2 regions of the Lactobacillus acidophilus genome follow, and region 2 is predicted to be linked to the other one. Evidence: a T-box and tRNA genes for the amino acid it is inferred to sense, from the RefSeq annotation. Region 2 holds a T-box; the other holds one or more tRNA genes.
What was found. The T-box of region 2 lies ahead of leuS (leucine--tRNA ligase). A T-box ahead of a tRNA ligase gene usually reads a tRNA of that ligase, here a tRNA-Leu.

Region 1: it has a tRNA-Leu gene. The T-box ahead of leuS (leucine--tRNA ligase) is inferred to sense a tRNA for this amino acid. The anticodon was not compared.

The regions. Positions count from the first base shown of each region.
Region 1 is NZ_CP139575.1:1,297,144-1,301,582, forward strand. Features, by position in the region: gene pcrA (DNA helicase PcrA) at 1-1,769, opposite strand, end outside; gene SO785_RS06005 (glycoside hydrolase family 73 protein) at 1,857-2,504, opposite strand; tRNA gene SO785_RS06010 (tRNA-Leu) at 2,588-2,675, opposite strand; gene SO785_RS06015 (SprT family protein) at 2,749-3,210, opposite strand; gene SO785_RS06020 (glycosyltransferase family 32 protein) at 3,207-3,905, opposite strand; gene SO785_RS06025 (oligosaccharide flippase family protein) at 3,908-4,439, opposite strand, start outside.
Region 2 is NZ_CP139575.1:192,407-196,845, forward strand. Features, by position in the region: partial or broken gene SO785_RS09590 (cytochrome ubiquinol oxidase subunit I) at 1-209, shown strand, start outside; partial or broken gene SO785_RS00870 (NAD(P)/FAD-dependent oxidoreductase) at 338-1,544, shown strand; gene SO785_RS00875 (phosphatase PAP2 family protein) at 1,582-2,241, opposite strand; T-box leader at 2,305-2,489, shown strand; gene leuS (leucine--tRNA ligase) at 2,532-4,439, shown strand, end outside.

The sequences.
Region 1 (4,439 bases), 870 kb from region 2:
GCGCGTTGAAGCGGGAATAAACCATCTTCCATTCCAATTAAAAAGACGACTGGAAATTCTAGACCCTTAGCTGCGTGCAGAGTCATCAAAGCCACTTGATTGCCATCATCGTCAATATCATCTTGATCGCTTAGTAATGATACTTCAGCTAAGAAATCACTCAATGGATTGGAATCATCATCTTCTGGTTCATAATGATCATCAAAACGTTTAGTTACTGTTAAGAATTCGTCCAAGTTTTCAAGACGAGTTTCAGCTTCAATAGTATTTTCTCTTCTTAAAGCCTCAGTATAATCAAAGTCTTCTAAAATTTTTTCTGTTAAACCAGTTACGCCATGAATTTGAGCATAAGCAATTGCATCTCTTAACTTAATACCAAAATCATTTAATTTTTTAGCAGCACGAGTACTAATTGTACTTTCAGCCACATGCTCCATTGCGTCTAGTGCAGTATAGTTATTTTCATCAGCAAAAGTTAACAATTTATCTACTGTTGCAGCACCGATCCCCCGCTTAGGAGTGTTGATAATACGGTTCATACTCATCGTATCTGCTGGATTGGCCACTAGCTTTAAGTAGGCCATAATATCTTTAATTTCTTTTCGATCGTAGAATTTATGTCCACCGACAATTTGATAAGGAATATTGGATTTTACAAAAGCTTCTTCGACTGTACGTGATTGAGCGTTAGTCCGGTAAAGGATTGCGAAGTCCTTATATGAACGTTTCTTATCTTCTACTTCTTTTTTAATTTTAGAAATAATGTAGTGTGCTTCATCATCGCCGCTTTGAGCTTGATAATATGTGATCTTTTGGCCATCACCTTGATCAGTCCACAAATTCTTAGCTTTACGATTTTGATTATTTTTAATAACTGAGTTAGCAGCTGACAAGATGTGCCCAGTTGAACGGTAATTTTGTTCAAGCTTAACAGTTTTAACACCATCTTTTTTGTAGTCTTGTTCAAAATTCATGATGTTTTCCATATTTGCACCACGCCAACCATAGATAGACTGGTCAGCATCCCCAACCACACAAATATTCTTATGCTTAGCTGCTAATGAATGACACAATTCATATTGTGCTTGGTTAGTATCCTGATATTCATCGACTAAAATATAGCGGAATTTATCTTGATAGTATTGTAAAGTTTCTGGGCTCTTTTTAAATAAAACCAAAGTTTGCATGATTAAATCGTCAAAGTCCATGATTTGGTCTCTACGGAGTCTTCTTTGATATTCTTTATAAATTTTAGCCGTCATCTTTTCAAAAGGTGAAGATGCACTTGCTTCAAAAGCATCCGGATCAAGCAAATCATTCTTACCATTAGAAATTGCAGACAAAACGCCTCGTGGATCATACATCTTAGGATTAATATTTAAATCCTTTTCAATATGCTTAACTAACGTCAATTGTTCAGCTGAATCGGCAATTGAAAAGTTATGATCGTAATTAATCTTATCAGCGTCTCTACGTAAAATTCTTACACAAAGAGCATGGAAAGTTGACATCCAAATATTTTCAGCAGCAGGTCCTAGCAAATCTTGTTCACGCTCACGCATTTCACTAGCTGCTTTATTGGTGAAGGTAATGGCCAAAATATTCCATGGTGCAACATTATTCTCTTCAACTAAGTAAGCAATTCGTCTTGTTAAAACTGAAGTTTTACCCGAACCCGCCCCAGCAACTACTAAAAGCGGTCCTTCAGTAGTTTCAACGGCTTTTTTCTGTTGCGGATTTAAGTTAGCTAAGATAGATTTTTCGCTCATTATTGTCCCCTTCACAAAAAATAATTCTTTTAATAGTAACTGAAATATTATACCAAAAAAGCAACGATCATTTCGTTGCTTTAATCATTACTTATCATATTTTTCTAGATCAAATTGTTCAATTAAATTGATCAACTTATCTGCATAATCTGGATCCGTCGCATAGCCATCTGTTACTAATGCTTTAGCCTGTGTCTTATAATCTTTAGACGCTAAAACGTGCTTATATTGGTCGTGATTCCACGTTGTCCCATTCTGGAATAATCTAGCATGGGCTCTGATTGAAGCCTCATATGAGTCATATATTTGAAAACGAGCCTTAACAGTGATCCACTTTCCTTTAACATATTCTTTGGTCGTCATCACAGCCGAAGTATTTGGATTGGTCCCCTTAACGCCAAACAAATTGTTATATTTTTGCGACAAATCACTTTGACCATAATTACTTTCAAGGCAAGCTTGAGCAATCGTGATACTCGGCAATAAATCGTATGACTTATCTACTGCTTGTGCAATCGGGCCAACTTTTTTGATAAAATCTTTTTTCTGCTTTAATAATTTTGCTGCTTCTTGTTCTCGCTGCAGCTGTGCTTGTCTAATCTGCTCTGATTGAATCGCATATCTTCTATAATAACGAAAGCCAATAAAGGCTACAAGCAAGACAAACAAAATAATAAATGCGCGAACAACAATTTTTACACTTTTGGGTATTCTTGATTTATGCTTTTTTGCCATAATTTCTATTCCTTTAATTTCATTAATTAAAGTATAACCGATTTTTAGGTAAAAAAAAGAAGTCGCTTACTGCGACTTCTAATTGGTGCGGGCGAGAAGACTCGAACTTCCACGATCTAAAGCGATCACAAGATCCTTAGTCTTGCGCGTCTGCCATTCCGCCACGCCCGCGGCACATCAACTATAATAGACTAAAAAAAGGAGATATGCAAGAAAAAATTGAAATATTTTTAATTTTTTTGCTTTATTTTTGAAAGCTTTGCTCTAAATGTAGGCGTCCCTTGCATTTTCCACACCGATATCTTTGGATATTAATGCGACGAATGCGGAAATATTTTAGTCTGCAGCTTTCACAAACATATAAATACCGATATTTTTTTCTACGCTTTAATCCAATATCTGGAGCATAACGACTACCACCAACTCGTTTAAGTAAAATTTTAAAGTCATAGTCTTTATGCCTAAAACCTCGGCCTAATAAATGTAAATGATAATGCGTTAATTCGTGTTTAATTATACCAATCAAATCTTGATAATATTTTTCTTCTAAAAAATGGGCGTTAATCTCAATATGATGATCATCTAAATGATATCGTCCGCCGGTCGTTGTCATACGACGATTAATTTTTACTTCATGCAAAAAGGGACGCTTAAAATAGTCCCTAGAAATTTGCTCTGTTAATCTTTGTAATTCTTCTTGATTCATCGAATCCACTTGGCATATAACCCTGCCTCTTTAGGTGTATTAATATGACGCTTAAGGAAAGTGACAAGTTTATGTTTAAATGAATGTTTTCCGTTCATCCAAGTTCCCGTAAATAAGTGAATCGAAAGTGAGTTAACAGACGGATTACATAAAACGCCATCTGGATAAACATGAATACCTTCCTTTAATTCCTGTTCCTTGTTACCAATCTTTAAACCATACCGATCAATCAGCATATCAGTAACGGAAACACTATTTACGCCTGCCATTTGATTATTTACATCATATTCAAAATTACGATCTTTATAATAATCAAGGATATCCTGCATAAATGGATGCCCTTTTTCTGCGCCAAAAATTGCAGCCGAAAGATAATTGTTGTTTTCAAAGCCAATAAAGGCCTTGTTATCAAGCAAAGGCGTCAGACTAGCAATTACACGCACATCTGTATCTAAATAAATCCCACCTTGTTCATAGATAGCTTTAGCACGAATATAATCTGAAACAAAAGCCCACTTTTTTGCCTTATAAGCTTGCTCAATGTACTTATTTTCGTGCATATCAAAATTATCTTCATTCCACTCAATAAATTGATAATCAGGTAATTTTTCCTTCCAAGTGGCAATACACTCTTGGATCAACTTAGACTTTGGATTATGACCTACCCAAACGTAATGGATGATTTTTGGAATCATTTTTAACCTCTTTTAAAGAAATTCTTGAATAATTTAATAATGTCTTCGTTAAAGTCGAGCTTTAATGCAAACATCAAAAGCATATAAACTAGCAACATCACAATTGATTTAAATGCCATATTGAAAAAGGCCGATGAAATAAAGTTAGGCATAAACATCCCAATGGTAAGAGTGATTAATGCAATTAAAATATATTTAGGAACATCGTGAAAAACATATGTAAAACTATAGCCGTCACGCACAACCCATAAACGTAGAACTAATACTACGGCTTCTGTAATTAAAATTGCAATCATCGCACCTGCTGCACCATACGGCCGATCTAGAACATAACTTAAAATAATTTCTAAAATTGCACCAATAACTACAGGAAAAGCATAATCCTTATCACGTCTATTGGCTAGGGCAAATTGATTGGCAAAAACACCACCGGTTGGAATCATGATAATAGTCAAAGTGAACCAAAACATCAACGGTGTCATCGGAATATATTTAGTGCCAAAAAAGAATGGTACGAATTGTTTAGTATTTGCC
Region 2 (4,439 bases):
CTATCTTTCACTTTTTCTTTGTACCATTTTCGATTGGTACAGTGTTTGTTGTAGCAATTATGGAATCGATGTACGTTCATACTGGCAAGTCTGAATATAAAAAAATGACAAAGTTCTGGGGGAATATATTTCTCTTAAGCTTTGCAGTGGGAGTAGTTACAGGAATTTTCTGTTTCTTTATAGGTTATAGCTATTCTTCAGGCCCACGTCCTATTTCTAGTTTGCCCTTGGGAGAACTAGCATCTGGTTTCACAATGGGATTTATGATTGCCCTATTAAGTGTATATTTAAATTCTTACCAAACATTCACGTGGAGCTGGGCTAGCAGAGGATAATTATGAAAACAATTGTTGTTTTAGGTGCAGGCTACGCAGGCTTAAAAACCGTTGTTGCTTTACAAAAGAAGTTGCGTAAAGAAGTAAGAATTATCTTAATTGATCGAAATCCATATCACTACGAAACTATGAGATTGTATGAAGTGGCATCAGGCAGTGCTCCGTATACAAGAATGTCGTATGAATTAGCTGATGTTTTAGATAAAAATATGAATGAACTGGTAGTTGATCAAGTTGAAAAAATTGATCTAAAGAATAAAACAGTTGAATTAACAAAGCATAAGCCAATTAGTTATGACTATTGTGTTGTGGGGTTAGGTTTTGTATTAAGTAGTATGGGAATTGCAGGGGCACAAGAAAATGCTTTACCAATGAGTAACGTAAAGCAAGCTCAAGCAATTCGTGATCATATTGAAAGTGAAATGAGGGCTTATGTCAAAGATCACGATTCCCAACATTTATCAATTGTAATCTGTGGTGCAGGATTTCAGGCAATTGAATTGGCTGGTGCATTAGCTCAAGCTCGACCATGTTTTGCTCAAACAGCAGGAACTGATCCTGAAAAAATTACGATTAAGATGATTGATGGTTCACCACGTCTTCTACCAATGTTTCAAGGAAAGCTATTAGATTATGCTATTAATTTAAGCGCATAAAATTGAAATTATTAAGCCTGCTTATTTACAAAAGGTAACGGATCATTCAATTTTGTACAAAATGAAAGATTCTGACAATGTGCAAGAAATTAGTGCAGGAAACAGAATTTGGATGATGGGCTTTAGTGGGAGCCCAGTAATTGAAAAATCTGGTTTTAATAACCGTCGCGGTCGCGTTATGGTTAGCGATCATCTGACTGCACCAGAAAGTGACGATATTTATGTCTTAGGGGATGTTTCTAGTGTAATGGTTCCTGGTAAGAAGTGGCCATGGCCTAATACAGCTCAAATGGCTTTATCAATGGCTAACTATGCGGCTAAAGATATTAGAAGTCGGATTAATCATCAAGCTCGTCCTACAAAATATGTTTATCATGATTTGGGTGTAGTTGTGGCAATTGGTGAAAGTAAAGCTGCAGGTAAGGCGTTAGGCCATGGATACAGAGGATATTTAGCTTCAGCTCTTAAGAAAATTATTATAGATAAATCTTTAATGGAAACTGGCGGTATTAAAGAAACACTTGCTGTTGGTCGTTTTGATTTGTATCACTAAAAAGGTAAAAAAATAAGCATCAACTGATGCTTATTTTTTATGATTGTTTATTATTCATTTTTGGTTCAATGTAGAAATGATATAAGAAAGAATAACCAAGCAATACAAAGGTAATTCCTTCAATCCATCCACCAAATACGTCAGATGGATAATGAACATGAACAAAAATTCTAGTGTAACCAATTAAAATTGGGAATAATGCCCAAATAATAATTAGAAGTGTTTTCCAGAATTTACTTTTAACTAATAAAATAGTCAAAATAATTAAAACTCCAAATAATGCAGCACTACCAACTGAGTGACCAGAAGGAAAACTATAACCATCTGCGTAGACTAAGTGGTGAACAGTAGGTCGCTGTCTTTCTACTGCATGTTTAATAATCCAATTGTACCCATTAGCACAGATCATCACGCCAGCAGTGAAAAACGCGTAAGCGTATTGTTTAAAAACAATTAGAATAATAAATAAAATAATTGTTTCAGTAGTTATAACACTAGTATTACCTAAATTAGTAAAAGTTTTGGCAAAGGCTACATTAGCTGGATTATTATTACTTACTATTCCGATAATAGTATTATCGAAAATATGGATAAACTGTGAGCCAGATGAAACTAATAGAGCCCATGCAGCATAAATAACCACGAAGATTGCACCAGGAATTAAGGTGTCTCTTGGTGGATTTTTTGTATTAATCAAAAAGTGCACCCCTCTTGTAATTTTTAGCATTTGTGGTAAATTATAATCATTATCTATAAGAAAATAAAGGTCAGGAAGTATTAGTAAGGATATTTTTTCAGAGAGAGGCTGGTTGCTGCGAAGTCTTAGAATAGAATTGCGAACTCGTCCTGGAACTAGAACCTATCGTTGCCATCCGCGTTAAGGAGCAAATTAAGTGTCACATTTTTGTGAAACTTAGGTGGTACCGCGATTATTTCGTCCTATGATTTAGTTCATAGGACTTTTTTATTTGCAAAGGAGAAAATGATTTGTATAACCACAAAGTAGTTGAAAAGAAATGGCAAGATTATTGGGCAAAACACGATACCTTTAAGACAGGTACTGATTCCAATAAGAAGAATTATTACGCATTAGATATGTTTCCGTTCCCATCTGGTAAAGGACTTCATGTGGGTCACCCAGAGGGATATACTGCAACTGATATTGTGTCTAGAATGAAGCGTGCTCAAGGTTACAATGTACTTCACCCAATGGGTTGGGATGCTTTTGGTTTACCAACTGAACAATACGCTTTAAAGACTGGTGAAGATCCTGAAGTTGTTACTAAAAATAATATTGCTAACTTCAAGCGTCAATTAAATAAGTTAGGCTTCTCATATGATTGGGATCGTGAAGTTACTACTTCAGATCCTAATTACTACAAGTGGACTCAATGGGTCTTTGAACAAATGTACAAGAAGGGCTTAGCATATGAAGCAGAAGTGCCAGTTAACTGGTCTCCAGATTTAGGTACTGTTGTCGCAAACGAAGAAATTGTGGATGGTAAGACTGAACGTGGTGGGTACCCAGTATATCGTCGTAACATGCGTCAATGGATGCTTAAGATGACTGCTTATGCTGATCGTTTGCTTGAAGATTTAGATGATTTAGATTGGCCAGAACCAGTTAAGGAAATGCAAAGAAACTGGATTGGACGTTCACTTGGTGCACAAGTAACTTTTAAGATTAAGGATAGCGATAAGACTTTTGACATCTTTACTACCCGTCCAGATACTTTGTTTGGCTGTTCATACACTGTTCTTGCTCCAGAAAACAAATTAGTGCAAGAAATTACTACTGATGCACAGCGTGATGAAGTTAATGCTTACATTAAAAAGATTGAATCAAAATCAGATCTTGAAAGAACCGATTTAAACAAAGATAAGACTGGTGTATTTACTGGTGCTTACGCAATTAATCCAGTAAACGGCAAGGAAGTTCCAATTTGGATTTCAGATTATGTTTTGGCAAGTTACGGTACAGGTGCAGTGATGGCCGTTCCTGCTCATGATGAACGTGACTATGCTTTTGCTACTAAATTTGGTTTGCCAATTAATCCAGTACTTGAAGGTGGAGATATTACTAAGGAAGCTTTCACTGAAGATGGTCCACACATTAATTCTGAATTCTTAAATGGCTTGAACATTAAGGATGCCAAGAAGAAGATGGTTGAATGGCTTGAAGAGCATAACTGCGGTGAAAAGAAGGTTAACTATAAGCTTCGTGACTGGGACTTCAGTCGTCAACGTTACTGGGGCGAACCAATTCCAGTTATCCACTGGGAAGATGGGGAAACTACTCTTGTTCCTGAAGATCAATTACCACTTCGCTTACCACATGCAACTGATATTAAGCCATCAGGTACTCCAGAAAGTCCATTAGCTAACTTGACCGATTGGGTTAATGTGGTTGATGAAAATGGTAGAAAAGGTAAGCGTGAAACCAATACTATGCCTAACTGGGCAGGCTCAAGTTGGTACTACCTTCGTTATGTTGACCCACATAATGATAAAGAATTAGCTGATTACGATCTTCTTAAGAAATGGCTTCCAGTTGATCTTTACATTGGTGGTGCAGAACACGCTGTTCGTCACCTTCTTTATGCAAGATTCTGGCACAAGGTTCTTTACGATTTAGGTGTTGTTCCAACTAAGGAACCATTCCAACGTTTATACAATCAAGGTTTAATTTTGAAGAACCATGAGAAGATGTCTAAATCAAAGGGGAATGTTGTTAACCCTGATGATGTTATTGACGAATATGGTGCAGACTCACTTAGAATGTATGAAATGTTCATGGGTCCACTTGATGCCTCAATTGACTGGGATGATAATGGCCCAGCCTCAACTAAGAAGTTCTTAGATCGTGTATGGCGTTTATTCGTTAATGATCTTGAT